2 regions of the Ureibacillus sp. GCM10028918 genome follow, and region 1 is predicted to be linked to the other one. Evidence: riboswitches for the same ligand, from Rfam matches in the RefSeq annotation. Region 1 holds a riboswitch; the other holds the start of a gene.
The links. A riboswitch is a leader RNA that binds a small molecule or an ion and turns the genes downstream of it on or off. The one in region 1 is predicted to bind FMN.

Region 1 (3,425 bases):
AAAAGAGGACGGTCTTTTTGATGAGGAGCCTTTACGTACTAATACTAATACTAATACTAATACTAATACACAAAAACCGAAACAACGGAAAAAGTTGACTTGGGTGCCAATTGCCGTTTCAATCGCTGCTGTCTTATTACTGGCTATCCTGGTACCTTCATTTATGAATCTACCTTCTTCATCCGATTCTGCTGAGGAAAGTGCAGTTACATCTGAATCTAGTGATATGAGCGGTATGCAAAAAGAAATGAAGATTACTGAATCGACAACAGAAGAGTCGGCAATGAGTATGATGAATACGGAGGGGGGAGATCTTCGTACGGCTGCTTACCCTGAAGAGATTGAGGGGAAAACAGTGTTTAAATTAGGATTGGCTAGTGATGCTGCGGATAGCTTGCCCATCACTGTATTAATTCCAGATGACATAATTCAAAAGGATTTTGGCAATGTTACGCCAACAGGAGTGGAACTCTATAATCGTTACGCACCTCTGTTTAACGAAAGTGCAATAGGTTTTACGGAATATCATCCGTATGCCGGGACAATTACTGAATTAGGTGATGGAGTAATCCATACTTTACCACACGATCAACAATATGATATGGCATCCGGAACGCTAACAACGTATTTCGCATCATTAATTGATACTTTTAGTTATTCATATGATGAAGTTGCTTTATTAAATGAAGAAGGTTCTGCTTTTGTTTTTAGTGAAGTGGGGGAACCCAGTACGCCGATTGCTCTAAATAGCGAGACAACTCAATATAATTACTTTAGGCATACACAAAGTGACGGTACAACCTATTTGGCTCCAAATTTTAGAGAAGCCTTCTCTGCTGTAGATGAAGCAATTATTGCTATGAAAGAAGAAACGAATGATATATACAAGTCCGTCATTTTACCGGGAATAGATTATGAAGTAACGGTTGAAAATCAATTAGTGACCGTCAGATTCACTGAAGAAGTTGATCTGGATAGTTTTGATGGCGTGCAAGCGATGCAAATGATTGAGGGGATTTTGTTGACTGCAGCGAGTTTTGATATGAATGTACAATTTGAAAATGTAGTACAAACCGAATGGCAAGGGTTTGATTTTTCAACAGTACTTCCTAAGCCGATTGGAGCAAATGAAATTTCTTATTGGACAGTTTATCGATAATAGTTACCATACCGAAAAATGTCTAGTAGTTGAGTAGGATTAACTTATTTTCCATCTTTACATCATCTCAAAATCAAGATATAATGAGACTGTAACATAAAATTTAATATTGATTCATCTTCGGGGCAGGGTGAAATTCCCGATCGGCGGTAATAGAAGCTGCAATTTCTGACCATTAACTTGGAGGATTTTGCATAAAGTTTCTTCAGCCCGCGAGCTTATTATGAGCAGGATTTGGTGCGATTCCAAAGCCGACAGTATAGTCTGGATGGGAGAAGGTGAAGGTACGGTCTCTTTTCGTTATTTAAAGGAAGCTGTGCGTAAAAAAAGTATTGCAAATGCGATAATTACGTATTTACTATACTATTTTTTGAGTATCTTTTTTTAGCTTAGAATGCGATGCTCATTTAACGTGCAATTTCTCTTTTTTTCAATGTGCCTAAACTCTCCCTTATGCTAATTTGCGTAGGGGATTTTATTATGTTCATTGAAAATGAATAATTGAAAGGCTGTCCTTTCTTCTAGCTTAGTTGAATCAGCAAAGAGGAGAGATTATGATGGTAAATCAAAAGCTCAAGTTGCGTTCATTCGTCACAGTCGCAATGTTAAGTAGTATCTCATTCATACTAATGCTACTTAATTTTCCGTTGCCGTGGTTTCCGGTATTTTTACAAATTGATTTCAGTGATGTTCCTGCATTAATTGCTACAATTACAATGGGACCGGTTGCTGGTATTTTAGTAGAATTATTCAAAAACATTTTAGACTGGATTTTTTCCGGTACACCAACAGGAGTTCCGGTAGGGCATATGGCAAACTTTGCAACAGGTCTTTTATTCATTCTGCCTGTCTACTATATCTATAAAAAGTTCCCTACAATTAAAGGGTTAAGCTTTGGTCTAGTGGCTGGTACAGTAATCATGTCAGTAGGTATGAGTCTATTAAATTATGTAGCGTTTTTACCTATGTATACTTACTTCCTTGGATGGGGTAGTTTTGATATGAAAGAAACGATTGTATTAGGGATTCTGCCATTTAATATGATTAAAGGTATTATGCTCATGGTTATTGTGATTTTGCTGTTCCGTACCATGAAAGTATGGATCGAAAATCAAAGAGCACAATATTTATTATAAATAGATTTCGAAGCTGTTCATTAAGTCGACTAAAACGACTTAATGAGCGGCTTTTTTGTTGTTAAATTAGGGATAGAGTTTGTGAAAAGCAGTCTGTAGTAGTTTTGGAACCAAATTATGAGATGAATATAGAAAAAAAGGTATCGAGGTGTGTCTTGGTGCTTCGGATAGCTTGAAAATAAGAGAAAAAACATTTCTAACACCAAATGAAAGCTCCTTGTAAACTTACATATGGCAAAACAACTACTTAGAAAAATCAGTAAACTCATCGATCGGACCTTGTAAACCTTACAGTCTGTAGGTTTTCTGTTTCATCTAAAAATTAGATGAATAAAATCTAATTTTTGTATGTTATTTTTTCTAACATAGTATTGATATTATAAATAACATAGATTAGAATAAACGTATGAAAGGGAGGCGATGTGGATGAGTCGAGAGTTTCGAAGAGCAATGCCGTTACTCCCTATTAGCATGGTTATGCAATTAACGGAGTTAACTGCGAGGCAAATTCGGTATTACGAAGAACATAAGCTAATTGAACCTGCAAGATCCGAGGGTAATCGTAGAATGTTCTCACTTGACGATGTAGATGCATTATTAGAAATTCGAGAACTTCTTGACCAGGGAATTAACATGGCAGGAATAAAAAAAGTATTCGATATGAGAAAAAACAATAACAACCATGTTAAATCCTCCAATAAAATGGCAATTTCAGATTCAGAGCTTCGCGCGATATTGCGTGAAGAGATGCAGCAAGCACAAATTATGCAAAAGGCTTCATTAAGACAAGGAGATTTATCTCGCTTTTTCCAAGCGAAGGGTGAGTAAATTATATTTTGAATTTTTTAATAATTTATAATATTAGGAGAGTGGATTAATTGGTTAAGTACACAAAAGAAGACATTAAACAAATCGTTAAAGATGAGGGTGTAAAATACATTCGTCTACAATTTACCGACATCCTGGGTACTATTAAAAACGTAGAAATTCCATTAAGCCAATTAGACAAAGCATTAGATGACAAAATGATGTTCGATGGTTCATCAATTGAAGGTTTCGTACGTATTGAAGAATCTGATATGTACTTAAAGCCAGACTTAGATACATTTGTAATCTTCCCATGGACTGCT
Region 2 (3,425 bases), on a different contig from region 1:
CTTCTGCTGTTCCAGTATAATAACGTGCATGCTTAAATCCATGATTGCGTGCATTTTTCTTAGCGTCATCAACACTTTCAGGAACTACATCCATACCACGTACTTCTTTTGCCTGATGTGCCAACCATAAACCGATTGTTCCTACACCACAATAAGCGTCTACTACTTTTTCTTTACCAGTTAACTGTGCAGCTTTTTTGATTTCATCATATAAATGTACAGTTTGCTCCGGGTTTAGCTGGAAGAAAGCACGAGAAGATAAATCAAATGCTAGTTCACCAAGATTTTCGTGAATTGTTTCTTTTCCAGAAAGAGTAATTGTTTCATCACCAAAAATAAGTGATGTTTTCTCACGATTAATATTCTGTGTAATAGAAACAATACTTGGATCGATTTTTAGCATACGCTCGATTAGTTCATCTTTATGCGGTATATCTTTTCTTGTCGTAACTAAACATACTTGTGTTTCGTTAGTGTGGATAGCAGTACGAACAACGATTGTTCTTACTAATCCGTCTAAAGTTTTTCCATCATAAATGGAGATATTTAGTTTTTGCAATATTTTTCGTGTTGCTACAGTTATTTTCGATGTTAAAGGATGCTGAACAGCACAGTCATTGATATTCAACAGTTTGTTTGTTCCTTCTGCATAAAGTCCTGCATAAACACGTTTACCTTCTTTACGTACTTGGAAGGAGCTTTTGTTTCGATAATGCCAAGGATTGTCCATTCCAATTGTTGGTCGAATGTCAGTCGTTTCTGCTACGGATTTTACGTACTTTTCTAGTGATTGTACGACCATATCGCGTTTTTCTTTTAGTTGCCCATCATATGTTAGATGCTGTAGCTGACAGCCGCCACATTCGTTATAAACAGGGCAGCTTGGTTCTTGTCGCTCTTTTGAAGCTTTCCGAACATTTAAAATATCAGCTTCGGCAAAATTGCGTTGCACCTTTGACACTTTTACGGTTACTTCTTCGCCTGGCAGTGCACCTTTTACAAACACGACATTGCGTTTATAAAAGCCAACTCCTTCGCCATTAATTCCTAATCTTTTTATGGTTAAAGGAAATTTTTGTCCGATTTCCATCATTACTTTATCGCTCAAAAGCGTTCACGTCCTTTAATAAGTTCATCTAACCATTATAGCGAAGGAGAAATCTAAAGCCAATGGATAAATATTTCATATAGTGCCAAGTGATATAAGGAACTCAAAAATTGTCCGCGATATTGTAGAGTGGATAAAATTTTGGATTCGTGATATCGTTGTTACAAATTAAATAAATAATTCCTTCGGGGTCGGGTGAAATTCCCAATCGACGGTGATGAAGTAAAACTTCTAAGCCCGTGAGCTCTTATGAGCAGGATTTTGGTGTGAATCCAAAGCCGACAGTATAGTCTGGATGGGAGAAGGAGCATTATTATAGAAAAACCATAAAAATTTTAATTTTGATTGGTCTATTTTCCTATAATCTTTTTCATGTGCTTTCTAATCCCGTCAACCAAAATGACGGGATTTTTTATTTAATTTAAAATGCTTAAGTAAATAATGTCCTTCGGGGTCGGGTGAAATTCCCAATCGACGGTGATGAAGTAGATCTTCTAAGCCCGTGAGCTCTTTTGAGCAGGATTTGGTGAGAGTCCAAAGCCGACAGTATAGTCTGGATGGGAGAAGGATAAATTATGGCACTTTTTGAAAATGGTACTTTCAAAGAGTTTATTTAACTATGCCATGAATACTCCCAAACTCCTTAGGATGCTAAGGAGTTTTTATTTTTCCAGTTTGAAAGAGGTGAGTAGATGTTTACGGGCATTATTGAAGATCAAGGAAAAGTGACGGGCATTAAAAAAGATGTGAATAGCATGGAGCTAACGATTGCAACGTCAAAAATTGTTTCAGATGCACATTTAGGCGATAGCATTGCGGTAAATGGTGTATGTCTAACAATCACCAGTTTTAACAAAGAAGAAATAACAGTGGATGTCATGCCGGAAACGGTCAAGGCAACAACGATCCATACGCTTAAATTGGGTGACTTTGTTAATTTGGAGAGAGCAATGAGTGCAAATGGCAGATTTGGAGGACATCTTGTTTCAGGCCATGTGGATGGAGTAGGAACCATCAAAAGTAAGAGACCTGTTTCCAATGCTGTTTATATCGAAATTGAATTAGCAAAACAGCTTTTAACTAATTGCATTCTAAAGGGCTCAATTACAATTGATGGAACTAGTCTTACGATTTTTCAAGTAACAGATAGCAGTATCACGGTTTCACTCATACCTCATACTTTCACAGAGACAATTTTAGGTCGAAAAGGTGTTGGAGAGATGGTCAATATTGAAACAGACATGCTTGGAAAGTATGTTTTGCATCATTTAAATAAGACTGAACAAAGTTCAAATTTAACAATGGATTTTTTAAGACAGAATGGATTCTAAAAAGGTGGTGGTTCAAGATGCTAAATACAATCGAAGAAGCTTTACTCGACTTAAAATCAGGAAAAATCGTCATTGTAGTGGATGATGAAAATCGTGAAAATGAAGGGGATTTAGTAGTTCTAGCGGAATTTGCAACTCCCGAAAATATTAACTTTATGGCTACATTTGGACGTGGGTTAATTTGTACACCCATAGAAGAGGGACTTGCAAAAAAGTTAGAATTGCCTTCAATGGTGGAACACAATACGGATAATCATCAAACTGCATTTACAGTAAGTGTAGATCATATTGATACAACAACTGGCATCAGTGCATACGAACGTTCTTTTACCATTCTTCAAATGATCAATGAAAATAGTGCAGCGAATCATTTTAGAAGACCTGGTCATGTATTCCCATTAATAGCAAAAGCAAATGGAGTACTGGAAAGAAGGGGCCATACCGAAGCAGCAGTTGATTTAGCAAAAGCTTGTGGTAGTTATCCTGCTGGAGTAATATGTGAAATCATGGGCGATGACGGGAACATGCTACGTTTAGACGGTTTGATGAATTTTGCTGCTCAACACGAATTAAAAATCATATCCATCGAAGATTTGGTCAGCTACTTTGAAAAACAAGATCGAAATATTCTAATAGGTGAATAAAAAGAGAAGTATTACTTAGGAGGAGTTTGTAAAATGGGAAAATTATTTGAAGCAAATTTAATCGGGACAGATTTAAAAATAGGAATTGTAGTGGGACGATTTAATGACTTTATCACTTCAAAATTAGTTGATGGAGCTCTAGATGGTCTAAAAAGACACGGTGTTAACGAAGAAAACATTGATTTAGCTTGGGTGCCCGGAGCTTTCGAAGTGCCATTTATCGCAAAACAAATGGTGGAAACTGGTGAATACGATGCTGTTATCGGATTAGGTACTGTCATTCGCGGTGCAACAACTCATTATGACTATGTAAATAATGAAGCGGCAAAAGGGATAGCAAGT

Region 2: it holds a riboswitch for FMN, as region 1 does, so the genes downstream of both, ribE (riboflavin synthase) here and ACFQU5_RS04190 (ECF transporter S component) in region 1, are expected to answer to the same signal.

Annotation. Positions count from the first base shown of each region.
Region 1 is NZ_JBHTFK010000005.1:177,615-181,039, reverse strand. Features, by position in the region: gene ACFQU5_RS04195 (hypothetical protein) at 1-1,159, shown strand, start outside; FMN riboswitch at 1,272-1,443, shown strand; gene ACFQU5_RS04190 (ECF transporter S component) at 1,717-2,295, shown strand; gene ACFQU5_RS04185 (MerR family transcriptional regulator) at 2,722-3,123, shown strand; gene glnA (type I glutamate--ammonia ligase) at 3,174-3,425, shown strand, end outside.
Region 2 is NZ_JBHTFK010000032.1:25,545-28,969, reverse strand. Features, by position in the region: gene rlmD (23S rRNA (uracil(1939)-C(5))-methyltransferase RlmD) at 1-1,090, opposite strand, end outside; FMN riboswitch at 1,286-1,419, shown strand; FMN riboswitch at 1,549-1,681, shown strand; gene ribE (riboflavin synthase) at 1,801-2,439, shown strand; gene ribB (3,4-dihydroxy-2-butanone-4-phosphate synthase) at 2,457-3,083, shown strand; gene ribH (6,7-dimethyl-8-ribityllumazine synthase) at 3,117-3,425, shown strand, end outside.